DNA from 4 places in the Salinispora sp. H7-4 genome. Region 4 is predicted to be linked to each of the others. Evidence: riboswitches for the same ligand, from Rfam matches in the RefSeq annotation. Region 4 holds a riboswitch; each other region holds the start of a gene.

Evidence for each region. Region 4 has a riboswitch for cobalamin ahead of H0524_RS06380 (ribonucleoside-diphosphate reductase subunit alpha). Riboswitches for the same ligand answer to the same signal wherever they lie in the genome.
Region 1: it holds a riboswitch for cobalamin, as region 4 does, so the genes downstream of both, H0524_RS05770 (energy-coupling factor ABC transporter permease) here and H0524_RS06380 (ribonucleoside-diphosphate reductase subunit alpha) in region 4, are expected to answer to the same signal.
Region 2: it holds a riboswitch for cobalamin, as region 4 does, so the genes downstream of both, H0524_RS23960 (ABC transporter substrate-binding protein) here and H0524_RS06380 (ribonucleoside-diphosphate reductase subunit alpha) in region 4, are expected to answer to the same signal.
Region 3: it holds a riboswitch for cobalamin, as region 4 does, so the genes downstream of both, cobN (cobaltochelatase subunit CobN) here and H0524_RS06380 (ribonucleoside-diphosphate reductase subunit alpha) in region 4, are expected to answer to the same signal.

The regions. Positions count from the first base shown of each region.
Region 1 covers NZ_JABZED010000004.1:119,236-126,757, reverse strand. The annotation lists gene H0524_RS05795 (LLM class F420-dependent oxidoreductase) at 1-124, opposite strand, end outside; gene H0524_RS05790 (hypothetical protein) at 121-276, opposite strand; gene H0524_RS05785 (PadR family transcriptional regulator) at 363-926, shown strand; gene H0524_RS05780 (radical SAM protein) at 1,077-2,669, shown strand; gene H0524_RS05775 (class I SAM-dependent methyltransferase) at 2,666-3,478, shown strand; cobalamin riboswitch at 3,582-3,754, shown strand; gene H0524_RS05770 (energy-coupling factor ABC transporter permease) at 3,783-4,463, shown strand; gene H0524_RS05765 (energy-coupling factor ABC transporter substrate-binding protein) at 4,460-4,777, shown strand; gene cbiQ (cobalt ECF transporter T component CbiQ) at 4,779-5,519, shown strand; gene H0524_RS05755 (energy-coupling factor ABC transporter ATP-binding protein) at 5,516-6,412, shown strand; gene H0524_RS05750 (copper resistance CopC family protein) at 6,546-7,151, opposite strand; gene H0524_RS05745 (Dyp-type peroxidase) at 7,168-7,522, opposite strand, start outside.
Region 2 covers NZ_JABZED010000076.1:2,687-10,208, reverse strand. The annotation lists gene H0524_RS23965 (M14 family metallopeptidase) at 1-1,171, shown strand, start outside; cobalamin riboswitch at 1,233-1,378, shown strand; gene H0524_RS23960 (ABC transporter substrate-binding protein) at 1,459-2,394, shown strand; gene H0524_RS23955 (iron ABC transporter permease) at 2,428-3,540, shown strand; gene H0524_RS23950 (ABC transporter ATP-binding protein) at 3,537-4,352, shown strand; gene H0524_RS23945 (VOC family protein) at 4,339-5,097, opposite strand; gene H0524_RS23940 (RNA polymerase sigma factor) at 5,276-5,854, shown strand; gene H0524_RS23935 (hypothetical protein) at 5,854-6,780, shown strand; gene H0524_RS23930 (AAA family ATPase) at 7,010-7,522, shown strand, end outside.
Region 3 covers NZ_JABZED010000004.1:55,377-62,898, reverse strand. The annotation lists gene H0524_RS05470 (FAD-binding dehydrogenase) at 1-1,357, opposite strand, end outside; gene H0524_RS05465 (CdaR family transcriptional regulator) at 1,550-2,767, shown strand; gene H0524_RS05460 (hypothetical protein) at 2,909-3,253, shown strand; partial or broken gene H0524_RS05455 (IS110 family transposase) at 3,320-3,579, shown strand; gene H0524_RS05450 (HAD domain-containing protein) at 3,602-4,081, shown strand; cobalamin riboswitch at 4,200-4,330, shown strand; gene cobN (cobaltochelatase subunit CobN) at 4,711-7,522, shown strand, end outside.
Region 4 covers NZ_JABZED010000006.1:10,244-17,765, forward strand. The annotation lists gene H0524_RS06375 (ribonucleotide-diphosphate reductase subunit beta) at 1-822, opposite strand, end outside; gene H0524_RS06380 (ribonucleoside-diphosphate reductase subunit alpha) at 819-3,257, opposite strand; cobalamin riboswitch at 3,388-3,605, opposite strand; gene H0524_RS06385 (alpha/beta fold hydrolase) at 3,654-4,451, opposite strand; gene H0524_RS06390 (inositol monophosphatase family protein) at 4,500-5,300, opposite strand; gene H0524_RS06395 (hypothetical protein) at 5,330-6,046, opposite strand; partial or broken gene H0524_RS06400 (esterase) at 6,190-6,480, opposite strand; partial or broken gene H0524_RS06405 (hypothetical protein) at 6,439-6,691, shown strand; gene H0524_RS06410 (hypothetical protein) at 7,064-7,522, opposite strand, start outside.

The sequences.
Region 1 (7,522 bases), on a different contig from region 4:
CCGATCCGTACGCCTCGGCGGCCCAGACGGAGTCGAAGCCGAGTCGGTCGGCCTCGGCGATGGCCGCCGTGACGCCCTCGGGCGGCCCGGAGGACCAGTAGCCGGTCGTGTAGCCAAGCTTCATGGGGGTGTCCTTCCAGGTCCCCGGGAGTCCCGGGTGCGGGGGAAGCCGGTGGGGGCCGTCTCGCTCCGCGTGGTGACGGTGGGCAGGGTGCCGCTGGGCAGGATCGACGGTCGGGAGGACTGCCGCCGGTAATCCACAACAGGAATAGTCATATCATTGAGTATGGTTCGGGGGAAGGGTCGGCGAGGCGGTGCCGGCCCGCCGAACTCCGTCCTCACCCGGAGCGGGAGGTGTGGCCATGGCGCTGCGGCACGCGGTGTTGGCGGTGCTGCTCGATGGGGAGTACAGCGGCTACCAGCTGGCCAAAATCTTCGATGTTTCCTGCTCCAACTTCTGGTACGCGGTGCCCCAGCAGCTCTACGCCGAGTTGACCAAGCTGGAACGGGCGGGGTTGATCACCGGTCGTCAGGTCATCCAGCACGACCGCCCCAACAAACGGCTGTTCACGGTCACCCCCGCCGGCCTCGCCGAACTGGCCTCCTTCGCCGCCGTGCCGTCGAAGCCGTCGTCGACCCGGGAGGACCTGCTCGTCATGGTCCAGGCCGTGGACCGACTCGACCCGGCACCGGTCATCGCCCAGCTCGAGGAGCGGGCGGTCATCGCCGCCGCCAAGGTGGAACTCTTCGACCGGATGCTCCGGCAGTTGCGCGGTGACCTGACCGAGGAGACGTTCCTGCGCGAGAGCAACCGGATCGGACCGTACCTCACCTGCCTGCGGGGACGTCGCTTCGAGCAGGAAAATCGCGAATGGTGTGTGCAGGTTGCGGACCTGCTCCGCGCTCGTGCTCCAGTGCCGGGCTGACCTGCCAGTGTCGCGCTGACGTGCCGGTGCCGGGCTGCCCTCCGCCCGCCCGCCAGCACGGGGCGGGGCAGTGTCGGCCGGTCAGCCACGCCGGGCGGTATTCGACCAAGCCGGCGTGCCGGGGCAGTGCGGCGTGGAATGGTGAGAGCCATGAAGCGGGACCGGGATGAGGTGTTCGTCGAGTACACAAAGTCGATCTGCCCGGTCTGCAAGGTCGTCGTCGACGGACAGGTCAACCTCCGCGACGACAAGGTCTACCTGCGGAAGCGCTGTCCGGAGCACGGCCAGTTCGAGGCGCTGGTGTACGGCGACGCGCGGATGTACCTCGACAGCGCCCGTTTCAACAAGCCCGGCACGATCCCGCTGACCTTCCAGACCGAGGTGCGCGACGGCTGCCCGGCGGACTGTGGGCTGTGTCCGGAACACAAGCAGCACGCCTGTCTGGGCATTATCGAGGTCAACACCGGCTGTAACCTCGACTGCCCGATCTGCTTCGCCGACTCCGGTCACCAGCCCGACGGGTACGCCATCAGCCTCGCGCAGTGTGAGCGGATGCTCGACGTCTTCGTGGCGAGTGAGGGCGAGGCCGAGGTGGTGATGTTCTCCGGCGGAGAGCCCACCATCCACCGGCAGATCCTGGACTTCGTGGACGCCGCCCAGGCCCGCCCGATTCGGGCCGTCAACCTGAACACCAACGGAATTCGGCTCGCCAGCGACCGGAGGTTCGTGGCAGCGCTCGGCGAGCGGAACCGTCCCGACCGGGCGGTCAACATCTACCTGCAGTTCGACGGGTTCGACGAGCGGACACACCGGGAGATCCGGGGGCGGGACCTGCGTGAGATCAAGCAGCGCGCGTTGGACAACTGCGCCGAGGCCGGCCTCACCGTCACCCTGGTGGCCGCGGTCGAACGAGGGCTCAACGAGCACGAACTCGGCGCCATCATCAGCCACGGCCTGGCGCACCCGGCCGTGCGCAGCGTCTCGTTCCAGCCGGTCACCCACTCCGGCCGACACACGCCCTTCGACCCGCTGACCCGGCTGACCAACTCCGACATCATTCACCTCGTCGCGCGGCAGCGGCCCGACTGGTTCCGGGCCGAGGACTTCTTCCCGGTGCCGTGCTGCTTCCCGACCTGCCGGTCGATTACCTATCTGCTCACCTCGGGCACGCCCGGCGCCGAGGATTTCGCGGTGGTGCCGATTCCTCGGCTGCTCGATGTGGCAGACCATCTCGACTACGTCACCAACCGGGTGGTGCCGGACCCCGCTGTCCGGGAAGCGCTGGAGAAGCTGTGGTCGGCGTCGGCATTCATGGGCACCGACACGACCAACGTGCGCCTCGCCCAGACCGCCGCGGCGCTGGACTGTGCCGACGCCTGCGGCGTCAACCTACCCGAGGCGGTGGCGAACCTGACCGACCGGGCCTTCATGATCGTGATCCAGGACTTCCAGGACCCGTACACCCTCAATGTGCGGCAGCTGATGAAGTGTTGCGTCGAGGAGATCACCCCGGACGGCAGACTGATCCCGTTCTGCGCCTACAACTCGGTCGGCTACCGGGAACAGGTCCGCGAGCAGATGTCCGGGGTGCCGGTCGCCGACGTGGTGCCCAACGCACTCGCGCTGCGTTCGATGATCACCGACTCCCCGTACGGGTCGAAGGTCGCCCAGCGTTCCGACGGCGTCGCCGCCGAGCGGCGGGTGGCACCGGACGCCACCAACGTCGGGCGGCGGATCCGGTGACGGGGAGTGAGCCCGCAGCGGACCCGAAGGGCTGCTGCGCCGCGGTCTACGGTTCGGACCTGGTCGCCCTGCTCCTCGGCGAGGCATACCATCCCGGTGGTTCGTCGCTGACCCGCCGACTCGCCACCCGACTGGCCTTGACCGGCGGTGAACGCGTGCTCGATGTGGCGAGCGGACGGGGTACCAGCGCGCTGCTGCTGGCGTCCGAGTACGGCTGCACGGTGACCGGTGTGGACCTCGCCGGTCCCAACGTCGCGGCGGCCACCCGGGTGGCCCGGTCCGTTGGCCTCACCGACCAGGTGCGGTTTCGGCGGGGAGACGCCGAGCGGCTGGCTGTCGACTCGCACTCGGTTGAGGTGGTGGTCTGCGAATGCGCCTTCTGCACCTTCCCCGAAAAGCCCACCGCAGCGGGGGAACTGGCCCGGGTGCTGGTCCCGGGCGGGCAACTCGGGCTGGCCGATGTTGTCGCCGTCCCCGACCGGCTGCCCCCCGAACTGACCGGGTTGGGAGCGTGGATCGCCTGCGTTGCCGATGCGCGTCCCCTCGATGAGTACGTCGCCCTGCTGGCCGGCGCGGGGTTGACGACAACCCACACCGAACGGCACGACTCCGCGGTGACCACGATGATCGACCAGATCGAGGCGCGCCTGACCGTGCTGCGGATGACCGCCGCGGATCAGGCGGCGGCGCTCGGCCTGGACTTCGACCGGGCCCCGACGGTCTTGGCCGCGGCCCGGGCCGCGGTCACCGATGGTGTGCTCGGCTACGCCCTCCTGACGGCCAGGAAACCGGGAACCGGCCTGTGCTGAAGCTCTCGGCTCGTGGCGCAGCGTGGCGTTCGGTTCGCCGCAGCCGGCGGAGGCGGGTAGCGATTGGCGTGAATCGACAGCTTGCCGTCTGGGCGGGTGCCCGATAGCCTCTCGCCGTCAAGGTGCACGGGAAGCCGGTGGAAGACCGGCGCGGCCCTCGCCACTGTGACCGGGTAGTGATCTCTGACTGTGCCACTGGGCCCAACCAGGCCTGGGAAGGCTGGAGTGAACGTCGATCCGGAAGCCAGGAGACCGGCCTTGACACGGATCTCATCCACGAGGTGCTGGAAGGGAAGGTCATTCGATGCATATCGCCGAGGGGTATCTCCCTCCGGAACAGGCGGCGGCGTGGTTCGTCGTGTCCGCGCCATTCGTCGTACACGGGAGCCGGGCCCTGGTCCGGCAGGTCCGTGCAGATCCAGACTCGAAACTGCTGCTCGGCGCGGCCGGTGCCTTCACCTTCGCGCTGTCCGCATTGAAGATCCCGTCGGTGACCGGGTCGAGTTCCCACCCGACCGGCACCGGGCTGGGGGCGGTGCTGTTCCGACCGCCGGTGATGAGTGTGCTGGGCGGCATCGTGCTGCTGTTCCAGGCGCTGCTGCTGGCCCACGGCGGGCTGAGCACGCTGGGCGCGAACATCTTCTCGATGGCGATCGTCGGCCCGTGGGTGGCGTATGGGAGCTACACCATGGTCCGTCGTGCTGGCGGTGGACTGGGCCCGGCGGTGTTCGCCGCTGCGGCCCTGGGCAGCCTGGCGACGTACGGTGTCACCGTCGCCCAGCTGGCCCTGGCGTTCCCCGACCCGGTCGCCGGCGTCGGCGGTGCGCTGGCGAAGTTCGGCGGGATCTTCGCCGTGACCCAGATTCCACTGGCGATCAGCGAGGGACTGCTGACCGTTCTGGTGGTCCGCCTGCTGAGTCGGACCAGCGGGGATGACCTGCGTCGGCTCGGCCTGCTGCGCCCGGCGGCGGAGGTACGGGCATGAGGCGCTTCTCCTGGGTCAACCTGCTGTTGCTGCTCGCGGTGCTGCTCCTGGCGGTGGTGCCGCTGGCGTTCGGCCTCGGGTCGGGGGAGGAACCCTTCTCCGGCGCGGACGCCCTCGCCGAACAGGCCATCGTCGACGATCATCCGGACTACCAGCCGTGGTTCTCGCCGATCTACGAGCCGCCGTCGGCCGAGCTGGAGTCGGCGTTCTTCGCCCTCCAGGCTGCGCTCGGCGCCGGCCTGCTCGGCTACTACTTCGGTGTTGCCCGGACCCGGCAGCGGCAGCGCGACGCTGTCGATCGGCAGCGCGGTTAGCGTGTTCGCCCTCGACATCGCGGCGCACACCGGTCCCTGGCGAGGTCGGCACCCCGCCGAGAAGGCGCTGCTCGCGCTCGGGCTGCTGGTCTGTGCGGTGGCCCTGCCCACCTGGCCCGCCGCGTTCCTGTCCGGTGGTGCGGCGGCGGTGCTGCTGGCCGCCGCACGGGTGCCACTGGTCGTGGTGCTGCGGGCGGCCCGGGTGCCGCTGCTCTTCGTGGCCACGTCGACCGTCCCGTTGCTCGTGTCGATGCCGGCTCCGGCCCGACTGGCCATCGACCCCGCCGGCGTGCCGCTGGCGGTACAGACCGCGGGCCGGTCCGTGGCGGCGTTGACCTGCCTGCTGCTGTTCACCGCCACCACACCGTTGTCGGATGTCCTGCCACGACTGCACCGGCTGGGGATCCCCCCGGCGGTCACCGAGGTTGCCGCGCTGACGTACCGGATGCTCTTCCTGCTGGTGGAGAGCGTGCATGCGGTCCGACAGGCGCAGGCGGCCCGGCTTGGCTTCCGTACCTGGCGGACCGCCTACCGGTCGCTGGCCGGACAGGCGGGGGCGGTGTTCGTCCGGGCGTTGCACCGAGCGCGGCGGCTGGAGGAGGGACTGGCGGTGCGGGGCTACACCGGTTCACTCGCCGTGCAGGTGGCGGCCCACCGGGTATCGGTGCCGTTCGTCGCGGCGACCACGGCGTTGCTCGGCGCGATTGTCATGGTCAGCACCGGATTGGTGTCCCCTTGGTGAACGCCTCGCTGCTGGAGTTCGATGAGGTGGGCTTCGCCTACCAGCCGGGTCGGTCGATCCTGGCCGGGGTCAATCTTCGGATCGACCCTGGTCAGCGGCTGGCCGTACTGGGCCCGAACGGCGGCGGCAAGACGACGCTGTTCCGACTGGCGGCCGGCGCGCTGCGGCCCGCCACGGGCCAGATCGCCGTCGCCGGCACCCGGGTGCGACACACCCGGGCCGGCCTACGGGAGCTGCGGCAGCAGGTGCAACTGGTGGTGCAGGACCCGGACGACCAGCTCTTCTCCGCCAACGTCCGGCAGGATGTCTCCTTCGGGCCGGTCAACCTGGGGCTCCCGGCCGCGCAGGTGCGGCGGCGCTGTGACGCGGCACTGGCGGCGCTCGGTGTGTCGGCGATCGCCGAGCGACCCACCCATCTGCTCTCCTACGGCCAGCGCAAGCGGGTGGCCATCGCCGGTGCGGTCGCGATGCACCCGCGGCTGCTCATTCTCGACGAACCGACCGCCGGGCTCGACCCGGCCGGGGTGGAAGCACTGCTGCGCACCCTGGACGACCTGCACACGGCGGGTACGACGGTGGTGCTCTCCACTCACGATGTCGACCTCGCCTTCCGCTGGGCGGACGCGGTGGCGGTGGTCTCCGGCGGTGGCGTGCGGACCGTAGCCAGGGCGGACGGCCTTGCCAATGAGGGCCTGCTCGCGGCGGCACACCTGGTGCCGGCGTGGGCGCCGCTGGTGCACCGGCTCCTGGATCGGATTCCGGAGCTGGCGGGGGCTCGTCCGCGGGCGGTGACCGAACTCGCCGAGCTGCTCAACGATGCCGAGCTGCTCAACGATGCCGAGCTGCTCAACGATGCCGAGCTGCTCAACGAGGCTGTGCCGGATGACCGGTGATCGCCGCAACCCGCTGCGTGGCGTGGCCGGGGCAGCGGTCCCGCCGCCCGGCCGTGGCAACGGCGCTGATCCCGCTGGGACAGCGGCGCCAACGGGTGCCGGGCCGTGCTCGGCACCCGTTGGCACCCGTTGGTCAGGCTGTGCCGCGTCGGCGGCGCAAGAGCACCAGGCCGCCGGCCACCAGGACCAACAGGATCCCGCCGCCGATCGCCGCCGTGCCGATCCCGCTGCCGCCGCCGTCGTTGTCGGTCGCCGCCACCGGGCTGGCCGCCGCAGGCTCCGTCGGCGGTGTGGTGGGCTCGGCCGTGGGGGACGACTCCGCCGGCGTCTGAGCTGGCGCCTCGACCCCAGCGGGGTCGGCGACGGTGAACGCGTACGAACCCTGGACCGGGTGCCCGTCGGCGGAGACGACCCGGTACGCCACGGTGTAGGTGCCGTTCGCGAGAGTTCCGTCGATGCTGATCGTGCCCTTTGCCCCGGTGACCACGGGTTCACCGGTGGGGACCTTCTGCTCCGCGGCGTCGGAGAGGACGATGGTGGTGAACGCCGGATCCAGCTTCTGGAGGAACTCCAGGGTGATCTCGGCCGGCGCCTTGTCCAGCTCGGCGTTCTTGGCCGGTGTGGTGGTCTTCAGGGAATTGTGCGCGGCAGCCGGCGCGGCCGGTACGAGCAGCAGCGCGGCGGCGGCGAGGACGGCGGCGAGGAAGCCGGCGGGTCTCGGGCGGGTGTTGGTCCGCATGGTTCTCCTGTCGAGGTCAGCCGAGCAGTTGCTGGCCGATCCAGCCGCCTTCGGAGCAGCCGGGTGGGATCGCGAAGACGGCGGAGCCGATCGGGGTGGTCCACTCGTTGAGTAGGTCCCGCTCGGCCAGCCGTCGTTGGATGGGTAGGAACTGCTGGGTGATGTCGGCCTGGTATGAGGCGAAGATCAGGCCGCTGTCCGCAGTACCGTCGGCGCTGGGCACGCCGTCGTAATTGTAGGGGCGGCGCAGAATCCGGAGCCGGTCCTCGGTGACGTGGGAGCGGGTCAGGTGCGAGAAGTCCGGGATGACGGTGAGCCCGCCCGACCCGAGGGCGTCGAAGTCGGGCTCGTCGTGTTCGTCCGTGCCGGTC
Region 2 (7,522 bases), on a different contig from region 4:
CGGCTCGTACCGGTCGTGGCGCAAGAATCGGCAGCCGAACAGCGGCTCGTCCTGGGTCGGCACCGACCTGAACCGCAACTGGGACTACCTCTGGGGCTGCTGCGGCGGCTCCTCCGGCTCCACCTCGTCGAGCACCTACCGGGGCCCGTCGCCCTTCTCCGCCCCGGAGACCGATGCGGTGCGCGACTTCGTGGACAGCCGGGTCGTGGGCGGAGTCCAGCAGATCAAGGCCAACATCGACTTCCACACCTACTCCGAGCTGGTGCTCTGGCCGTTCGGCTATACGTACAGCAACACCGCCCCGGGAATGACGGCCGACCAGTACAACACCTTCGCCACCATCGGCGGGGAGATGGCGGCCACCAACGGCTACACCCCGCAGCAGTCCAGTGACCTCTACATCACCGACGGCAGCAGCATCGACTGGATGTGGGGGGCGCACGGGATCTGGGCGTACACCTTCGAGCTGTACCCCGGCTCCGCCGCGGGCGGCGGCTTCTACCCACCCGACGAGGTCATCCCGGCGGAGACCGCCCGCAACCGCGAAGCCGTGCTGCTCCTCTCCGAGTACGCCGACTGCCCGTACCGGGCGATCGGCAAGGAGGACCAGTACTGCGGCGGTGGCGGCGGCGGGGAGACGGTCTGGGCGGACACCTTCGAGACCGCGACCGGCTGGACGATCAACCCCAACGGCACCGACACCGCCACCACCGGCCAGTGGGAGCGGGGTGCCGCCCAGGCGACCAGCTACTCCGGCGCCAAGCAGCTCACCCCGTACGCGGGCGGTAACGACCTGGTCACCGGCCGGCTCGCCGGCTCCTCGGTGGGCACCCACGACATCGACGGCGGCGTGACCAGCGCCCGCTCCCCGGCGGTGGCCCTGCCCTCGAGCGGCACGCTGACGCTCTCGTTGGCCTGGTACCTGGCGCACTACTCGAACGCCTCCTCGGCCGACTACTTCCGAGTCAGCGTCGTGCACAGCGGCGGCACCACCACCCTGCTCAACCAGGCCGGGGCGGCGACCAACCGCAGCGCCTCCTGGTCGGTGGCCAACCTCGACCTGACGCCGTACGCCGGCCAGTCGATCCAGATCCAGGTGGCGGCGGCGGACGCCGCCGGCGGGAGCCTCGTCGAGGCTGCCGTCGACAACGTCACCATCACCGTTTCCTGAATCCGGGTGGGGGCCCTGTCCCGCGGGGCCCCCACCCCACCTCGTCACACGTCTGCGGCCCTCCGGGCGCCGGCCCGACCGTGCGTTACGGTGCTACCGACCATCCCGCAGCGAAGCCGGTGAGAAACCGGCACTGTCCCGCAACTGTGATGCCCCGGGTCATCCCGGGGACGAGTCAGGTCGCCTGCGGTCGGTCGCGATATGCGCTCTCGAGGAAGGGCGCCTCGTGGACGGGCGCCTCGGTCCCTGTCGGCGAAGCAGCAACTCCTCGACCGACAGGAGGCCCGATGTCCAGACGTACCCCCCGGTTCCTCACCGCGGCTCTCGCGGTGGCCGCGCTCGCGCTCGGCGGCTGCGCCGAGAAGACCACCGACTCCCCCGCCGACAACGGCGCGTCCAGCGCCGCGACCTTCCCGGTAACGGTTGGCTCGCTGACGCTGGAAGAGCAGCCGGAGAAGATCATCTCGCTGTCGCCGACCGCCACCGAGATGCTCTTCGCGATCGGGGCGGGGCCGCAGGTCGTCGCGGTCGACGACAACTCCAACCACCCGGCGGAGGCACCGCGGACCGACCTCTCCGGCTTCCAGCCGAACGCCGAGGCGATCGCCGCCCACAACCCCGACCTGGTGCTGCTCGCCAGCGACCAGAACAAGATCGTGGACCAGCTCACCACGCTGAAGATCCCGGTCTTCCTCACCCCGGCTGCGGTCACGCTGGACGACACCTATCGGCAGTTCACCGAGGTCGGCGCGTTGACCGGGCATCCCGGCGAGGCCGCCGACGTGGTCAGCCAGATGCAGGACGACATCGCGGAGTTGGTCGCGGACCTGCCCGAGCGGGCGGAGAAGCTCACCTACTTCCACGAGCTCGCCCCCGAGCTGTACACCGCCACCAGCAAGACCTTCATCGGCTCGCTCTACGCGCTCGCCGGGCTCGAGAACATCGCCGACCCGGCCGACGCGGACGGCGCGAGTGGCGGCTACCCGCAGCTCTCCGAGGAGGTCATCGTCCAGGCCAACCCGGACTTCATCTTCCTCGCCGACACCAAGTGCTGCCAGCAGAGCGTCGCGTCGGTCCAGGACCGACCCGGCTGGTCGACGATCACCGCCGTACAGGAGGGCCAGGTCGTCGCGCTCGACGACGACATCGCCTCCCGGTGGGGCCCGCGCGTCGTCGACCTGCTCCGCACGATCATCGAGGCGACCGCCAAGGTCCCCGCGTGACGCTGGGCTGGTGGCGATAGCAGAGGCCTCCCCATGCGGCAGGTGGTAACCCAGCGCCCCGCCGACCGCCCCACCGGCGGGCCGGCGGGGCGGTCAGCCGCGGCTCGGCCCGCCGGACTGCGGCCCCGCTGGCTCGTCGCCGGGCTGGCCGCGGTGCTGGCCGCCCTGGTGGCGGGCGTCTCCCTCGGCCCGGTCAGCCTGCCACCCGGCAGCGTCGCGGTCGAGCTGCTGAACCTCCTCCCCGGGGTCGGCCTCGACAGCGGGCTCACCGAGCGGGAGGTCGCCATCATCACCGAGCTGCGCCTGCCCCGGGCCGTACTCGGCCTGCTCGTCGGCGGATTGCTCGCCCTGGCCGGCGGCGCCTACCAGGGCGTGTTCCGCAACCCGCTGGCCGACCCGTACCTGCTCGGGGTCGCGGCCGGCGCCGGGTTCGCGGTCACCGTGGTGATCACCGCAGGCGGGGTCGGCGGGGCGGTCACCGGGCTGCCGGTCACCATCCCGCTGGCCGCCTTCGTCGGCGCGATCGGCGCGGTCACGCTGACCTACCTGCTCGGCTCCGCCGGCGGCCGAAGCCGATCACCGGCGACCCTGATCCTGGCCGGGGTGGCGGTCTCCGCCTTCCTCTCCGCCGGACAGACGTACCTGCTGCAACGCAACTCGGACAGCATCCAACAGGTCTATGCCTGGCTGCTCGGGCGGCTCGCCACCGCCGGCTGGCACGACGTACGGCTGGTCCTGCCGTACTTCCTGCTGACCGCCGTGGTGGTCCTGCTGCACCGGCGGGAACTGGACGTCCTCTCGGTCGGCGACGACGAGGCGACCAGCCTGGGCCTGCACCCGCAACGGTCCCGCTACCTGCTGATCGCCGCCGCCTCCCTCGGCACCGCCGCCGCGGTCTCCGCGTCCGGGCTGATCGGCTTCGTCGGAATCATCGTGCCGCACGCCGTACGACTGCTCGCCGGCTCCAGCTACCGGGTGATCCTGCCGCTGTCGATGCTCTTCGGCGGGGCGTTCCTGGCGCTCACCGACGTGGTCGCCCGTACCGCCGCCGCCCCCGAGGAGATCCCGATCGGTGTGGTGACCGCGCTGCTCGGCGGCCCCTTCTTCGTCCTGGTCCTGCGGAGCGCCCGGCGGGTGCTGGGATGAGCGCACCGGCGGTGGCGGTACGCGACCTGCGGGTCCGGCTGGCCGGCGTACCCATCCTCACCGGGGTCGACCTGAGCGTCGCCGCCGGCGAGTGGGTCACCGTGATCGGCCCGAACGGCGCCGGCAAGTCGACGCTGCTGCGCGCCGTCGGCGGCCTGCTGCCCACCGGGGGCGCGGTCTCCCTCTTCGGTACGCCGATCCAGCAGCTGCGTCGCCGGGACCGGGCCCGGGTGGTGGCGACGGTCGCCCAGTCGCCGGTGGTGCCGGCCGGGATGTCGGTCCTGGACTACGTGCTACTCGGCCGCACCCCGTACATCGCGCCGCTGGGCCGGGAGTCCACCGCCGACCTGGCCGCCGCGCACGATGTCCTGGACCGGCTGGACCTCACCGGATTCCACGCCCGGGAACTGGCCACCCTCTCCGGTGGCGAGCGGCAGCGGGTCTTCCTGGCCCGGGCCTTCGCCCAGGGGGCCACCCTGCTGCTGCTCGACGAACCGATCAGCGCGCTGGACATCGGCCACCAACAGGACGTCCTCGAACTGGTCGACCAGCTTCGCCGGGCGCACGGCCTGACCGTGGTGGCGACCATGCACGATCTCTCCATCGCCGGCGAGTACGCCGATCGGATGGTGCTCCTCGCGGACGGTCACGTGGCCGCCGTCGGCACCCCCCGGGAGGTGCTCACGACAGAGCTGCTGGCTCGCCACTACCGCGCCACCGTGAAGGTGATCGACGGCGAGTACGGCCCACTGGTGGTACCCGTCCGCCCCGCCTCCGCACCCGACGGGATGCTGGAGATCAGGGCGGGGTGATCGCGTTGAAGAGCGCGCCCTGTGGGTCGCGCAGGGCCGTGCAGCGACCGGCCGCGGTGTCGCGGGGCGGCACCAGGATCGCCCCGCCCAGGGCGGCGGCCCGGGCGGCGGTCGCGTCCACGTCCGCCACCCCGAAATACACCGACCAGTACGCGGGCGCGCCGGCCGGGTAGTCGCCGAGTGGGGCGGTCATCCCGGCGACGATCTGGCTGCCGAGGCGCCAGCCGGTGTGGCCGGCCGAACCGGTTGGCGGCTCGTCCGGCTGCCAGCCGAAGACCAGCTCGTAGAAGACCTTCGCGCCCTCCGGGTCCGGGGTGACCAGTTCGGTCCAGCTCATTGCCCCCGGCACCCCGAAGACCTCGCCGCCGGGCATCCGGAACGGCTGCCACACACACAGCGTCGCGCCCGCCGGGTCGCTCAACACCGCCATCCGACCGCGGTCGAGCACGTCGAAGGGGGACACCACGAGCTGCCCGCCGGCCTCCTCGACCCGCGCGGCCACCAGGTCGGCGTCGTCGGCGGCGACGTAGATCGACCAGATCGGCACCTGCTCGGGAACGGCCGGCAGCCCGGCACCCGCCACCGCCTGGCCGCGGCGGAGGAAGTCGGTGTAGCCATTCGCCTCGGGCTCCGGCGCGATCCGGCCGGTCCAGCCGAACAGCTCCGGGTAGAAGCGGCGCGCGTCGTCGAGGTCCGGCGCGGCCAGGTCAGCCCAGCAGGGCGTGCCCGCCGGAACGATGCCCACGTCAACCCCTCTCGTCCGGGGCGGCCACGGTGGCACGGCCCCGACCCGCATGATGACACTGCCACGGTCCACCCGGCGGGAAACGGGGAAACATGACCCAAGCGGCGACCCACACATGGGGGGCCACCGAGTCCGGCCATGCGTGCAACAAGATCGGTCCGGCCGGACAGGGTTAGGTGTGACAACCCGATTGCACCCACCGGACCAGGAACTCTGGTCGGCGTTGGCCGGCGGTGACGAGGCCGCGTTCGGTCAGCTGTTCGAGCGGTACGCCCGTGCGGTCTACAACCATGCCTTCCGGCTCTGCGGCTCCTGGTCGGTCGCGGAGGACATCACCCAGGCGACGTTCCTGGTGGCCTGGCGTCGGCGCGGCGAGGCCCGCCTGGTTGACGGTTCCGCGCTGCCCTGGCTGCTGGTGGTGGCGACCAACACCGCCCGTACCGAGTGGCGCTCCGCCCGGCGATGGCGGGCGCTGCTGCGCCGGGTGCCGCAGGAGCGGGAGGCCCACGCCGACCCCGCCGACGAGGTCGTCGGTCGGCTGGACGACGAACGCCGGATGGCGTCGGTCCTCTCGGCGGTCCGCCGGCTGCCTCGCGCGGAGCGGGAGGCGGTCGCCCTGTGTCTCTGGTCCGGCGTTCCCTACGCCGAGGCCGCGACCGTGCTCGGGATCAGCGAGGTCGCGCTCCGCTCTCGGGTGAGTCGCGCCCGGGCCCGGCTGGCCCGGATATTCAGCACCGACAACAGGCAGGAGCAGTGATGACCGAGCTCTTCGACCCGCCCCCCGAGCGGGATTTGCCCGCCCGGCAAGTGACCCGGATGCGCGCCGAGTTGCTCAACACGATCAGCCGGCCGCAGCGACGTCCGACTCGGCTGCGGGTCGCCGTCGTGGCGGCCACGGCGGTCGTGGCTGTCAGCGCGGTCCTACTCGTTGGCAGGCCGGGCCTACCCGGAGCAGAGCCCTCCGGCGGGTTCGAACTAGTGGCGATGGGTCCAACCGAGCTGAGCCCGACGTTGCACAAGTCGGTCGAGCAGTGTCTGGATTGGAATGCGCAGGAGCCGTTGCACACCGAGAATTCAGCCGAAGGCGGCGGCGCCAGCGAAGGAGGTGCGCCGGGGGCTTCCTGGCCGGCGGTGACAGAGGATGACCTGGCGGTCGCCGCCCAACGGGACGACACGGCCGCCCTGCTCTTCCTGACGGAGGCGGGTTACCTCACCTGCGACGTTCGGCTCCGGGCTGGACGAGCGCCCAGCGGGGGCCTCGGCGGCGTTGCGCACTGGCCGCAACGGGACTGGTTGCCCGGTCCGGTGCAGTGGCTCAGCCTCAGCTCGACTGAAGCCGACGGCGGCGACGTGGCCGTGAGCGGCCGGATCAGCGCCCGCGTGCATCGCCTCGTCCTCGAACACGGCGACGGCGGGTCGACCACCGCCCGGCTCGCCTCCGGGGTCTTTGGGCTGGTCACCAAGGGTGCCGAGGTCAATCGGAACGCCGAGTTGGTCAGCTACGACGCCGACCGAAACGAGATCGACCGTCGGCTGCTGGTCCACGGGGTCTGGGAGCTCGAGCACTGCTACGTCGACCCGTCCGGCCAGATCATCAACCCCCCGGTGGTCGGCGAGGACGAGCCGCATCCTGAGCCGCCGTTGGTCGCCGACTGCCGGCCCGCCGAACGCTGGACCCGGTAGCGGGGTAGGTGCAGCTCTGCATCGTGCAACCCGGTGAAGTGTCGTTGCCGATTGGAGGAAGTGCCGGCGTTGCTGTCGGCGGCTGCCAGCGAAAATCCGTCGATGGGAGCGGCTGGACGGGCTAGGCTGGTCGATCCGTGCGCCCTCGCGCCGCGCCGAGGCACAGCCGGTACCCGACATGGGTGGCCGGGCGGCCAGGTCACCCTGTCGACCCGGAGGAACCGCCGTCATGCCCGCCGATCACGCCGCTGACCGTACCGTTGACCTCACTGTTGAACTCGACGCCGAGCGTGCGCACATGGCCACGTCGCGGGCCGCCCTGCACGCGATGCGCGAGCACGCCGAAGCCATGTACGCCGTCGGCGCGAAGATCGCCGGGGACCCCTTCTCCGCCGAGACCCTCGGGGTGGCGTTGGCCCGCCGGGTGGCCGAACTGGCCGACGACCCCCGTACCCCGCTGTTCTTCGGCCGCCTCGACCTCGACGGGGCCGCCGAGGCGGGAGCGGGCCCCGAGCCCGGAGCTGCCGCTGAGCCCGGTCCCGCCCCCGAGCCGGGAGCGGGCCCGGTGCCCGGCCGGTACCACATCGGACGACGGCACGTAACCGACCAGCTTGGTGAGCCGCTGGTGTTGGACTGGCGAGCGCCGGTCAGCCGCGCCTTCTACCAGGCCAGCGTCCGTGACCCGCAGGGCGTACGGACCCGTCGTCGGTTCGGGTTCGCCGGCGGCGACCTGACCAGCTTC
Region 3 (7,522 bases), on a different contig from region 4:
CACCGCGGTAGTTGCGGGCGGAGCGGATCGCCTTGACCTGGGCATCCTTACCGAAGGTGTTGGTGAGCTGCCGGTCCCGTTCGGTGACGAGCGTACGGATCCGGCCGACCTCGATCGCCGGCACGTCCGGGTCGGCGATGCGGTTCATCCCGGCGACGAGGTCGTCGAGGGTGTCCGCGACGACGAAGTCCTCGCCGTGCCGCTTGAACGCCTCGACCGGCCCGGGAGCACCGGCCCGTACCCGGGACAGCAGCAGCTTGAGGTCCTTGCCGGTCAGGTCCGGGTTCTGCTCGGAGCCGGAGAGCGCGAACTCCTTCTCGATGATCTTCTGGGTGAGCAGGAACCAGGAGTAGTCGTAGCCGCTGTGGCGCAGGTGGCGCAGGGTGCCGAGGGTGTCGAAGCCGGGGAAGTACGGAGCCGGCAGCCGGTTGCCGGCGGCGTCCAGCCAGAGTGAGGAGGGGCCGGGCAGGATGCGAATCCCGTGGTTCTCCCAGATCGGATCCCAGTTCCGTAGCCCTTCGACGTAGTGCCACATCCGGTCCGGGTTGATGATGTTGGCGCCGGCCTCCTCGGCGATGCCCAGCATCCGGCCGTCCACGTGGGCTGGCACTCCGGCCACCATCCGCTTCGGCGGGCTGCCGAGCCGCGCCGGCCAGGCCCGGCGGATCAGATCGTGGTTGCCGCCAATGCCACCGCTCGTGACGATGACGGCCTGGGCCCGGGCCTGGAACTCGCCGACCACGGTGCGGCTGCTCGGCCGGCCTCGCTCGGCCGTGGTCGGCTCCAGCCGGCGGCCGTGCACCCCGACCACCGCACCGGCTTCCACCAGCAGCCCGTCAACCTGGTGGCGGAACGCGAACCGGATCCGCCCGGTGTCGACGTGCGCCCGTACCCGTCGCTCGAACGGCGCCACCACGCCGGGACCGGTGCCCCAGGTGATGTGGAACCGTGGAACCGAGTTGCCGTGCCCATCGGGCCGGCCGTCGCCGCGTTCGGCCCAGCCGACCACCGGGAAGACGCGATGCCCGTACTGCCGCAGCCAGGACCGCTTCTCTCCGGCGGCGAACTCCAGGTACGCCTCGGCCCAGGCGCGCGGCCACCGGTCCTCGTCCCGGTCGAACTGGGCGCTGCCGAACCAGTCCTGCCGGGCCAACTCGAGGGAGTCCTGGACGCCCATCCGCCGCTGCTCGGGGCTGTCAACCAGGAACAGCCCGCCCAGGCTCCAGAAGGCCTGCCCGCCCAGGTTCTGCTCCCCCTCCTGGTCAACGAGGAGCACGCTCCGGCCGAGGTCTGCTGCCTCGGCGGCGGCGACCAGCCCGGCCAGACCGGCTCCGACCACGACGATGTCAGCTTCCACGGCTGCCTCCTATCGGTGCGGCGGGCATTGACCCGCTTCCGGGCCGATCGCGGGGAGCGGGGCGGCGCCGGGGGTTGCCCCACCGTGCCGCAGTCAACCGGGTGACGCCACCACTTCCGCGCCCGGTGAGCATGAGTATTGTCAATCCGCGCGGTCCGGGGGTGGTCGGGCCGGCTGTCAGCGCGAGGGGCGGTGACCGGGGTGGGCCTCGCGGAACGGCTGATCGTACATCGGCTGCTCACCGAGCGTAGCTCGACTCTCGTGGACGAGCTGGTCGGCGCGGTCGTCGACCAGGTCCCGATCTACCGAGAACTCAGCGACACCCAACTGCGGGAGGTCACCGCCATCACCCGGTGGGCCGTCACCCGGCTCACCGAGATGTGGGTCGACGGCACTCGGCTGACCACCCGGGACGTCAACCGCTTTCGGGGCATCGGCGCCACCCGCGCCACCGACGGTCGACCACTGCTGGCGGTGCTGCGCGCCTATCGGGTCGCGGCGGCCGTCATCACGGACGCCATCGCCGCGCATGCCCCGCCCGGGCTGACCGTCGCCGACCTCGCCGCGCTGGTGCAGGCCCTGGTCGCCGCGCTCGACGAGTTGTCCGAGGCGTTGGCCAACGGCTATCAGCACAAGGCCGCCGAGTTGATCACCGACCGGCGCCGGCTGATTGACGAGTTCCTGCACGATCTGCTCGCCGGTCGTCAGACCTCGTCCGGCGCCCTCGCCGACCGCACCGAGCAGCTCAACGTCCGCGTTCCCACCAGCTTCGGCCTCCTCCTCGCCGGTGGCGATCCGAAGAGCCCGGAGACCCACCCGGCCCGCGTCGCCACCCTCGTGGCGTCGCCGGCCGCCGGCGCGGACCACGGCCCGGTCGACCTGAGTACCGGTGCGCTGTTGAGCACGGTGCGGGCCGGCGCGGGTGTCCTGCTGCTCCCGGACGGGCACGAGCAGTCCGAGGTCGTGGCGGCCGTGGCCGCTGGCGGTTGGCGGGCCTGTCTGATCAGCGGCGCCTCCCCGGCGACCCTGCCCCAGGACTACCGGGCTGCGGTAGCCGCGCTCGAGCACGCACCCGTGGCGGCGTTCGCCCGCCGGACCGTGCTCGACCGCGGCGACGCGCTCACCGTCGCGGTACTGCACGGCACGCCTCCCGTTGACCGTGCCGCACTGCACGCCGCGGTTCTCGGGCCGGTGCTCACCCCCGCCAACGCCCACCTGCTCGAAGGGCTCGACGCGTACCTCACCCACGGGTCGGCGATCGAGGCCGCGACCGCGGTCGGACTGCACCCGCAGACCATGCGCCATCGGCTCCGCCGGCTCACCGAGCTCACCGGTCGCAGCCTGACCCACTCCTGGGACCGGCTCGTGCTCGCGGTGACGCACGCCTCACTCCCGCCCCCGGGACGGTGAGCCGGCCGACGCCTCCCTGCGGGCTTGGGCCCACCCGCCGGCAGCGCGTCCTCAGCGCGTCATCAGGGGGCGTACAGGCGGCGCTCAGCCAAGGGTGGTGCACTGGAGGCCGGCGGCACCGGAGATGCGAGGAGGAGCGGCATGGGCTGGTTCAGTCGGAAGCGGTCGCGTACCTGGGAGTCTGACGGGGTGCCGACGAAGCTCGACCGGGAGGGCACCCGCGCGGACCTGGTGGCGCTGGAGCAGTTCGTCGCCAGCCGGACCGGGGTCGAGTTCTACCTGGAGCCGGAGACGACGGCGACGGACACGACGGTGGTGGCGATCGCGCACGACGGCGAGTGGATCCGCCGCCGTACCGGGTCGCCGCGGGTTGCCGCGTCACTCGCCCGCCGGCTGGCCCTGCCGCTGTACGAGGCAGCCAAGATGGGCTATCCGGAGCGGATGCGCGCCTGGAACCGGGCCCACCCGGAGCGGCGCCTCCGGTAGCCGCCGTGACCGTTACCTTTTTGATCGTCCCCACCCGGGGGCCCTCGGTCACCCGGCCCGGTATGACGATCCGGCAGCAGCATCCGCGGCGAGCACCCACCGCGAGGCGGCAACAAAACCTCAAACGAGCGTTCTTCCTCGCCGCGTTCGCAGCCCTCACCGACCCCGTCAGCCGCGCCTACTACGACCGCAAACGCGCCGAAGGCAAACGCCACGACGCCGCCCTCATCTGCCTCGCCCGACGCCGCTGCAACGTCCTGTTCGCCATGCTCCGCGACAAGATTCCCTACCAGCCAAGACCAATCGTCGCGGTCACCCCCGGCTGACCACATCAGGCAAAATCCGCAGATGACCCGGCCCCTGCTCCTGCTCGACGTCGACGGTGTCCTCAATCCCTACGGAACTGTTCAACCACCGGCCGGCTACACCGAGCACCACCTGTTCCCCGACGAGGAACCCGTCCGTGTCAACTCCGCACATGGCGCCTGGATCACCGAAGCGAGCACCGTCCTGGACGTCGCCTGGGCCACGGCCTGGAACGACGAAGCCAACCAGCTCCTCGCACCGCTACTGCACATCACCTCCCTGCCCGTGATCACCATGCCAGCCGCACCGTTCCACCCCAGCGACAAAATCCCGCTCATCGCCGCCTACGCCCAGCAACGGCCCGCGGCATGGATCGACGACCTCCACACACCCCAAGCCCACACCTGGGCCGCGACCCGCACCAGCCCCACCCTGCTGATCACCCCCGACCCAACGATTGGCCTGACCCGTGACGCCATCGACCACATCATCGTCTGGGCCAAAGCCCTCGATGCGCGTTGACAAACCCATTAGGGACACCCCCGGGGCGGCGGCTCCGGGACTGGTCGACCGCTGCTCTGCCCTCGTTTCGTTGACCGGGACGTATTGGTGTGGCAGAGTTCGCGGCCGGACGGCAGTGAAGGAAGCCGGTGTGAATCCGGCGCGGTCCCGCCACTGTCACCGGGGAGTGATCCCCCTTGTGGAGCCACGACCGTGCGTCGCGCGGTTGGAAGGCCGGGGGTGAGCGTCGATCCGGGAGCCAGGATACTTCGGCCGTCGGTGCACCCCAGGGCGTGGATACCCGAGGAGGACCCGATGACGTGTAGCGTCCCATCCATCGACAGTTGTCGCATCAGTCTGGCCGGCGGCGGTATGCCCGCCACCGGTCCGCGGCCCGACCCCGCCGCGATTGGTCCCGCTGCCGCGATTGGTTTCGCCGCCGCGACGGGTCCCGCCGCCGAGAACGTCCCTGCTGCCGTGCGGGGGGGCCGCCGTTCTCGGCCCTGCTGCCCGCGGTTGATCGCCGCCTGACGCGCGCCCGGTCGGCCCGCCCGGTCGGGTGGCCCGAGACGGTGCCCGCGAAGCCGAATCACCTCCCGCTTCACTGATCGCCCGCGCCACAACGTGGGCGTCACTCTCCGGAGTTTGCTGTGCGCATTCTGCTGCTCTCCACCGCCGACACCGACCTGCTCGCCGCGCGGGCCAGCGGGGCCGACTATCGCCTGGCCAACCCGAACCGCGTGGCCGTCGACGGCGTCCCGGAACTGCTCGACGGCGTGGACCTGGCCGTCGTACGCCTGCTCGGCGGTCGGGCCGCATGGCCGGACGGACTGGCCGCGGTCCTCGCCGCGAACGTGCCGACGGTGGTGCTGGGCGGGGAGAGCGTCCCCGACGCCGAGCTGACCGCCGCCTCCACCGTGCCCGCCGGTGTCACCACCCAGGCCCTGTCCTACCTGGTCGAAGGGGGACCGGAGAACCTGGCGCAGCTGGCCCGGTTCCTCTCCGACACGGTGCTGCTCACCGGCGCGGGGTTCGCGCCCCCCGCACCGACCCCGGCGTACGGGATGCACGGTGCCCGGTCGACCAGCCCGGACCGGCCGACCGTCGGAATCGTCTTCTACCGGGCGCACGCGCTCGCCGGCAACACCGCCTTCGTGGACACGCTCGCCGACGCCGTGGAGGCCGCGGGAGGAAACGCGGCGCCGATCTTCTGCGGCTCGCTGCGCGGGCTGACCGCCGGCGCGGGCCCACTGGAACTCTTCGCCCGCTGCGACGCGCTGCTGGTCACCGTACTCGCCGCCGGGGGCACCGTGGCCACCGACGCGGCCGGCGGTGGCGACGAGGACGCCTGGGACGTGGGCGCGCTGGCCGCCCTCGACCTGCCGGTCATCCAGGCGCTCTGTCTCACCAGCACGCGGGAGCAGTGGGCCGACAGCGACGCCGGGTTGTCCCCGTTGGACGCGGCGATGCAGGTGGCGATCCCGGAGTTCGACGGGCGGATCGTCACCGTGCCGTTCTCGTTCAAACAGCTCGACGCGGACGGGCTGTCGGTCTACGCGCCGGACCCGGAGCGCGCCGCCCGGGTGGCCGGAATCGCCGTCCGGCACGCCCGGCTGTGGCACCTGCCGAACGCCGGCAAGCGGGTGGCGGTGGTGCTCAGCTCGTACCCGACGAAGCACTCCCGGGTCGGCAACGCCGTCGGCCTGGACACCCCGGCCAGCGCGGTGCGGCTGCTCGCCGCGCTCGCCGCCGCCGGCTACGACCTCGGCGCGGCGCCCCTACCGGACGACGGGGACGCCCTCATCCACGCCCTCATCGCCGCCGGCGGCCACGACGTCGAGTGGCTCACCCCCGAGCAGCTCGCCACCGCCAGCGCACGGGTACCGCAGGAGACGTACCGGCGGTGGTTCGACCAGGTGCCGGCGCAACTGCGCGCAGACATGGTCCGCCACTGGGGGGAGCCGCCGGGCGAGCTGTACACCGACGGCGGTGGCCTCGTCCTGGCCGGCCTGCGGTTCGGCAACGTGGTCCTGCTGATCCAGCCGCCCCGCGGCTTCGGGGAGAACCCGATCGCCATCTACCACGACCCGGACCTGCCCCCGAGTCACCACTACCTGGCCGCGTACCGGTGGCTGGCCGCCCCCGCCACGGCGGGCGGCTTCGGCGCGGACGCCGTGGTGCACCTGGGCAAGCACGGCACCCTGGAGTGGCTGCCGGGCAAGGGCCTCGGGCTGGCCGCCGACTGCGCTCCGGACGCGGTCCTCGGCGACCTGCCGCTGGTGTACCCGTTCATCGTCAACGACCCGGGGGAGGGGACGCAGGCCAAGCGCCGCGCGCACGCGGTCGTCGTCGACCACCTGGTGCCGCCGATGGCCCGCGCCGAGACGTACGGGGACCTGGCGAAGCTGGAGCAGCTACTCGACGAGTACGCCACCGTGCAGGCGCTCGACCCGGCGAAGGTGCCCGTCGTCCGGGGACAGATCTGGGAGCTGGTGCGCACCGCGGAGCTGCACCACGACCTGCACCAGTCGGAGATGCCGGCCGCCGACGACTTCGACGACTTCGTGTTGCACCTCGACGGCTACCTCTGCGAGGTCAAGGACGTGCAGATCCGCGACGGCCTGCACGTGCTGGCCGAAGCACCTGGCGGCGAGGCGCGGGTCAACCTGGTGCTCGCCGTGCTGCGCGCCCCACAGGTGTGGGGCGGGACCCGGGCCCTGCCCGGCCTGCGGCAGGCCCTCGCCGCCAGCTACGGCCTGGACGAGTCCGCGTTGCTCGCCGCGCCCGGAGCCCGGGTGCGGGTGCCGGCCGCGCTGACCGACGCGGCCGGTGGGCCGGCCGGCACCGCCGCCGACGCCGTCGACCTGATCGAGGGTCTGGCCCGGCGCCTCGCCCTCGGGATGGAGACGCTCGGCTGGCCCCCCGACCGGGTGGAGGAGGTCGTCGTCGAGGTCACCGGCCGGGCGATTCCGGCAGCCGCCGCGGTGCTGCGCTTCGGCGCCACCGAACTGGTGCCGCGGCTGGAGCGCACCACCGACGAGCTGGCGCACACCCTCGCCGCCCTCAACGGGCGGTTCGTGCCGCCCGGCCCGTCCGGGTCACCCACCCGGGGCCTGGTCAACGTGCTGCCCACCGGTCGCAACTTCTACTCGGTCGACCCGAAGGCGATCCCGAGCCGCAACGCCTGGGACGTCGGCGTGGCCCTGGCCGACTCGCTGCTGGCCCGGCACCTCGCCGACACCGGGACGTACCCGCGCTCGGTCGGGCTCACCGTGTGGGGTACCAGCGCCATGCGCACGCAGGGCGACGACATCGCCGAGGTGCTCGCGTTACTCGGCTGTCGACCCACCTGGGACGACCGGTCCCGACGGGTGACCGGGGTCGAGGTGGTGCCCCTGGCCGAGTTGGGACGCCCCCGCATCGATGTGACCGTCCGCATCTCCGGCTTCTTCCGGGACGCCT
Region 4 (7,522 bases):
CAGATCCGCGGCGAACTGGACCTCGCAGTCGACCGCCTCCGCCATCATCTCCCGGACCTGCTGCTCCAGGTCGGCGTCGAAGAGGTCCGGCTCCTCGGCGCGGGCGGTCTCCACCACGTCGAAGGCGAAGGCCATGTGCATGGACTCGTCGCGGAACACCCAGTTGGTGCCGGACGCGAGACCGTTGAGCAGACCCCGGGAGCGGAGGAAGTAGACATAGGCGAAGGCGCCGTAGAAGAACAGGCCCTCGATGCAGGCGGCGAAGCAGATCAGGTTGAGCAGAAACGCCCGCCGGTCCGCCCGGGTCCGCAGCTCCCGCAGCTCGAAGATCGAGTCGATCCACCGGAAGCAGAACTCGGCCTTGCGGGCGATCGAGGGAATGTTCTCCACCGCCGCGAACGCCGCGAACCGCTCCTTCTCCTCCGGCACGTAGGTGTCCAGCAGGTTCAGGTAGAACTGGACGTGCACCGCCTCTTCGAAGAGCTGCCGGGACAGGTAGAGCCGGCCCTCCGGGGAGTTGACGTGCTGGTAGAGGTTGAGCACCAGGTTGTTGGCGACGATCGTGTCGCCGGTGGCGAAGAACGCGACCAGCCGGGACACCAGGTGCCGCTCGGCCGGGGAGAGCTTCGCCAGGTCGGCGAGGTCGGAGTGCAGGTCCACCTCCTCCACCGTCCAGGTGTTCTTGATCGCCTCCTTGAACCGGTCGAAGAAGTGCGGGTACCGCATCGGGCGCAGGGTCAGATCCATGCCGGGGTCGAGCAGCAGCTGCCGCCCGCCACCGGTCCCGGCGGTCGCGGTACGGGTCTCGGCGTCGGTGGTCATTGGCATGCCTCGCAGCTTTCGGGGTTTTCCAGGGAGCAGGCCAGCGCCTCGGCGTCGGCCCCGGCGGAGCTCGACGGGGTCGGGGTGACGGCGACGGTGGCCTGCTGGATCCGCGTCGCGGGACGGGACCGCAGGTAGTAGGTGGTCTTCAGCCCGGACTTCCAGGCGTACAGGTACATCGAGGAGAGCTTGCCGATCGTCGGCGCGGCCAGGAACAGGTTCAGCGACTGCGACTGGTCGATGTACGGGGCCCGGGCCGCCGCCAGGTCGATCAGCGCCCGCTGCGGCAGCTCCCACGCCGTCCGGAACAGTTCCCGCACCTCGGCGGGGAGCTCGGCGATGCCCTGCACCGACCCCTCCGCCCGCTTGATCTCGTCCCGGATCGGGGCCGTCCACAACCCGCGCGTCTTCAGCTCACCGACCAGGTAGGTGTTGACCTGCAGGAACTCGCCGGACATGGTTTCGCGCTTGAACAGGTTGGACACCTGCGGCTCGATGCACTCGTAGCAGCCGGCGATCGAGGCGATCGTCGCGGTCGGGGCGATCGCCACCAGCAGCGAGTTCCGCAGACCGTGCTCCGCGACCCGCGCCTTCAGCTCGGCCCACCGCCTCGGCTGCGCCGGCTCGGCCCCCCACAGCTCCGGGTGCAGTTCGCCCCGGGCGGCGCGGGTCTCGGCGTACGCGGGATGCGGGCCGAACCGCTCGGCGAGCTCGGCGGAGGTCTCCAACGCGGTCAGGAAGATCTCCTCCTGCACCCGGGTGGACAGCTCCCGCGCCTCGGCCGAGTCGAACGGCAGCCGCAGCGTGAAGAAGGCGTCCTGCAGCCCCATCAGCCCGAGCCCGACCGGCCGCCAACGCGGGTTGGAGGCCGCCGCCTGCTCGGCCGGGTAGTAGTTGATGTCGATCACGCGGTCGAGGAAGACCATCGCGGTACGGACGGTCTCCCGCAGCTTCGCCCAGTCCACCCCGTCGGCGCTGACGTGGGTGCCCAGGTTGACCGAGCCCAGGTTGCACACCGCGGTCTCGGCGTCGTTGTTGACCTCAAGGATCTCGGTGCAGAGATTCGACAGGTGAATCGTGTTGCCGGGCGCCCCGGTCTGGTTGGACAGCGCGTTCGAACGGTCCTTGAAGGTCATCCACCCGTTGCCGGTCTGCGCCAGGGTGCGCATCATCCGCCCGTACAGGTCCCGCGCCTTGACCGTACGGACCGCCTTCTTCTCCGCGACCCGGTAGGCGGCGTCGAACTCCGCGCCGTACAGGTCGGGCAGCTCCGGGGCGTCGGACGGGTCCACCAGCGACCAGTCGCCGTCCGCCTCGACCCGGCGCATGAACTCGTCCGGCAGCCAGTTGGCCAGGTTCAGGTTGTGCGTACGCCGGGCGTCCTCGCCGGTGTTGTCCCGCAGCTCCAGGAACTCCTCGATGTCGGGGTGCCAGGGCTCCAGGTAGACGCAGGCCGCGCCCTTACGCCGGCCGCCCTGGTTGACCGCGGCGACGCCGGCGTCGAGGGTCTTCAGGAACGGCACGATCCCGTTCGACCGGCCGTTCGTTCCCCGGATCAGCGCGCCCCGGCCGCGGACCCGCGACCAGGCGATGCCGATGCCGCCGGAGAACTTCGACAGCTTCGCGACCTGGTGGTACCGCTGGTAGATGGAGTCCAGCTCGTCGCGCGGCGAGTCGACCAGGAAACACGACGACATCTGGGTGTGCCGGGTGCCGGAGTTGAACAGCGTCGGTGAGCTGGGCAGGTACGCCAGCGACGACATCAGCCGGTAGAACCCGATCGCCTCGGCCGGCGTCCGGGACAGCCCGCAGGCCACCCGCAGCAGCCAGTACTGCGGGGTCTCCACCACCAGCCGCGACTGCGGGTGCCGCAGCAGGTAGCGGTCCGCGACCGTACGCAACCCGAAATACTCGAACCGCAGGTCGCCGGCGGGGTCCACCGCGTCGTCGAGCTTGCGGGCGTTGCGGGACACGAAGGCGGCGGTGTCGTCGCTGATCAGCCCGAGGCCGTGGGCGTACCGGATGGACTGGCTGAAGCTCGCGACCTGCTGCCCCCGGACCTCCTTGTCCACGTACGCGGCCAGCAGCCGCGCCGCCAGCCTCGAATACTGCGGCTCCTCGCCGATCAGCTCCGCCGCCGTCTGGATCGACAGCCGGTCCAGCTCGGCCGTTGTCGCCCCGTCGTACAGGCCGCTGATCGTCTTGGTCGCCACCCGCAGCGGGTCCACCTCGTTCAGGTCGCCGACCCACCGCTCCACCGCGCGGACAATCTTGTTGACGTCCACCGGCTCGGTGTCGCCGTTGCGCTTGCGGACCTCCATCACCTGCCGCCGCTGCTGCTGCGCCGCACCGGCCGGACCGTCCGTGGCGCGTTCCCGCGTCGTCGTCGTCTCCCCGGCCGGACCGCTCGTGGCACGTTCCCGCGTCGCCGTCATCTCCCCCTCCTCCACCTGCCGACAAGGTCGACGAACGCGCAGGGGGACACCACAATCATTCGCCCGGTGGCTGACCACACCGGGCGGCTGCGGGTGTCGGCCGTCCCGCGCGGCCGCCAACCGCCGCACGCGACGCGTACGGCGCGCTGGCAGGTCTTCGGACTCGCGGGCACGCCCGGGGACCCGGTCGCCTACTGGCCGTCGCTTCCCAGGCTTCGATCAGCCCAGTGCGTGATGACGGCGGTCGTTCCCACTCACCGCTGCGGGGCAGTCCCGGACTTCCACCGGGTTCCCTCTTGCCTCGGCCACTCCCGGTGGGAGCGCCGAACCAGCTACGGGAGACACCATATATGCCACCCCCACCCGACATGCAACACCAGATGTCGTGTCGGCGTGTCAGCGGTGGAGAAACTGCCCCAAGGCGCGCACCCAGGCGCCCCGGTCTTCCAGGTGGACGTCGTGCCCGGCGCCGGCAACAACCACCCGTTCGACATCCGGACGCAGGGACACCATGCGCCGCACCTCGGCGGCGGGGATGATCCCGTGCTCGCCAAACACCAGCAGGGTGGGGGCCTGCACCCGCTGCCACTCGTCCCAGCAGGCCCGGTCGGCGACGGCCGCGATAGCCCCCCGCATCACCCCCGCCTCGAATCGCGGCCAGAGCCCGTCCGGGCGCCGGTCCAGGTCCCGCAGCCAGGCCTGCGCCACCGGGGTGTCGCCCAGAAACTGGGCGGCCTGGCGAACATCGGCGAACGGCACCGGCCACGAGGCGAAGAAGGCACCCAGCTCGGCCGGGTAGTCCCCCCGCTCCTCGCGGCCCCCGACCCCGCCCTCCAGCAGCACCAGCCGACGCACCAGCTCGGGATACTCGGCGGCGAAGAGCAGCGCGGTGTGCCCACCCATCGACTGGCCCACGACCGTCACCGGCACGCCGCCCGCGAGCTCAGCGACCACAGCGAGCACATCCTCGACGTACGCCCGGCGGGAGAGATCCTGCGGCCGCCGGGTCGAGTGACCGTGCCCGCGCTGATCCACCACGATCACGCGGTGCTCCGGCAGCAGCGCCTCCGCCGTCGGCACGAACTCCGCCGCGCTGCCGGCCAGCCCGTGCAACAGCACAACCACCTCGTCGCCGGAGCCGCCCACGAGGCAGGACAGCGCCACCCCGTCCCGATGGATCGTCACCCGCTGCACCGTACTAACTCCCTCACCCTGGCGACCCGGAAACCGCCGCAACCCTACTCAGGCCGGCCTTTGGTTCTCAATGGACTTAAGCAGGGCGTGGTGCGTCCGCTCGTCGGCAGCCACGACCAGACCACCCAGCCCGGAGTGGGGCGGCCGTCCGTCGATTCCGGAGACCACGCAACCCGCCGCCTCGCAGAGAGCGATCCCGGCGGCGAAGTGCACGCTGTCCCGCAACTCGTGGCCGTCGGTGACGTAGCCGGCGCGGCGGCCGGCGGCGACCCAGGTCACGGCCAGGGTGGTGGAGAGCACCCGGGGGCGAAACCGCGCGGTGAAGCCGGCATCAGTCAGGATCCGAGCAGCGTGGAAGACCTCCCCGTTGGGAAACGGCGGATCCAGGTTGAGGTCCACCAGCGCGGAGTCGGCCGAGGGAACGAGCCGCTCGTCCGTACCGCCCCGACGGAGGTGGGCGGCGGTGCCGTCGGTCCAGAACACCTCGTCGTTGAACGGGTCAGCCGCGGCGGCCACCACTGCCTGCGTACCGGCCTGCAGCGCCACATTGACCGCGACCAACATGCTGCGCACCGCATAGTTCAAGGTCCCGCACAACGGGTCAACCAGCCATCGACGTCCGCTGTCGCCAGCGCCGGAGCGCCCGCTCTCCTCCCCCACCAGGAGGTCATCCGGGCGCGCCGCGCGGAGAAGGTCCAGGATCGCCTTTTCCGCCGCGAGGTCGGCCGCGGTGGCGAAGTCTCCGGCACCCTTCGCGAACCGGGCCAGTGTGGATCCATAGTGGTTGCGGACGACCGTGGCTCCCGCCGACGCCGCCTCGATCGCCAACGCCTGATCTGTGCTCGACATACCCGACACCACAGGTACGCGTTGAGCGCTCACCGATCGGCCGGGTCCGCGCGGAAAACCAGCACCGCGGCGGCGATCAGCGGGCTGAGGACGACGATCAGCGCACAACTACTCAGCACGTCGCGCGGCACCCAGATGACGTTGTCACCGATTCCCGCCGAGTTCGCCAGCAGTGCCAACACGTACACCGAACCGAAGGCCGCGAAAGCAATACGGACACGCCGCCACCGGGCATTCCGCCTGCGCGTCCCGGCTGGTCTACGGGCTCGGGGCCGCCCACGTTCTCCGGACGCTACGACCGCATCCACCGTACGCGGAGATGCGATCGTCGTCCTGGCGGGGCGTAGCTGAAGCTGAACGAGGCCGCGGATGGCCCAACCCAGCAGTGGAAAAAGGACCAGTGTCGCGAGCATTGCGTGCACCGCCCAGGCACCCAGCAGGGTAGGACCGCCCCACGCGTCGTAGTAGGTGCTGGCCCATATGCTGCCCTCGTGGCCACCCAGACCGAGCACCTGCCGCAGCGGGTAGCCGACATTGATCAGCATGATGCCGGCGAGCACCACGGTGAGAGCGGTGGTCACCAGTGCGAGAGGTAGGGCAAGGATCGAGGCCACGAAACGGCGGCCCTTCAGCGTTCTCATTGCTGAGGGCACCGTCGTAGTGGCCGTGGCCAGCCGGCGCCACATGTCCGGCCCGTACGTCTGCTCGACATAGCGGAGTAGCGCTGCTGTCACTCGGTTCTGCATGCTGAGCTATCTTTCGCCACGTCGCGACCCAGAGCATCCGGACTGTCCCCTATTTCTCCCTGACCGACCCGGATGCCACGGACCTGCGCCGAACCCGCCATATACATGGCCACCACCATGATCGACGCCCCGTAAGGCGTGTTTCAGACTGTCTGGTGGGAGAGCACCGACCGGAGGGCCTCGATCAGGCCCGTCGTCCTGGGGTCCGGGGCCATGGTGACGCGCAGCCCGTTCGTCACGTACCCGAAGGCGATCCCGCTGGCCGGGTCGGCGTAGCCGAGTGAGCCGCCGTGCCCGGGGAAGCCGAAGGCGGTCGGTGACCACCAGGGCTGCTCCGGCAGGGGCAGGCCGAAGCCGAGCGCCGGCCGGGTCGGCACCCACAGCACCTGGTCAACGCCGTTGGCCTGTTCGCGGGTGGCGGCGAAGGTGGCCGGGACTACCCGGTCTCTGACGAGGGACGCTGGATGGCCACCGCCGAGTGGGGCGGTCACGTCCGGCCACTCCTGGCCGCCACTCCGCCCGGCTGGCTGCTCAACCGCTCCGACACGCTGCGAGACGGCGGCCGAACTCAACGCGCTCGGCATCAGCCGCCAGTCCGCGCACGAGCGGTTCCGCAAGATCAGCCCGCCGAAGCCCCCCAGCTAGCCGATGTCTCCGCTACTACTGACGCATTCCAGGAAATCGCGGAGTAGATGACCACATGGTGTTGAGGTCATGTCGATGCCGTTGGAGTCAGTCCCGCTCACGGAGGTGCTGCACCCACTGAGAGAAACCGCCGAGCGACTACCCCACGCTCGCGCGGTGCGGCTACGCGGAGGCCGAGCAGATGGCGGCGATCAGTCGCGCCTCCTCCACGTCCCGGTGCTACACCCTACGTTTCACCACAACGATGCGGCAATGAAATGGGACGAACTCTTCTCTATGTAAACGACGCAGGCCAATGCTGCGGTAACCCAAGGAACGAAGATCACCGCAGCATTGCACTACCAGATGAAGGAAATACCTTCAGTGGGCCTTCTACGCCCAGCCAGGGACAGGATCCTCGCAATGCTCCTCAGAGTCATCCAGAACCTTACAGACCTTCACCAATACCGGAGTCTCCTCCGCCAAGTTTCCACCCTCCCACGGGCTACAGTAGGGGGATTTATGGCCGTGGGTCGTAGCAACCCGATCAGTCTCCCAGGTTCCGGTGGGATTGATGTCCATCCGAACCTCAACCCGCCAGCCGTCGGGGTAATAGTCGCACGCCTGGATCGAATCCCCCGGAATCGCGTCGACCGGATCTGCATTGAATTTACCGATGCCGATCAGGTTGGCGCCTTCCCAGTACTCCGTCCACACGTCCTGTGACTGGATGCTGACGTCATCCGGATTTTGCTGGGCAACGACATCGGCTTGGGCAGCGCCCGGGAAACCCAGAGCGACAGCGAAAACCGAAGTGGCCGCCAACAGCATACGACCTGGCGATCTTGTCAC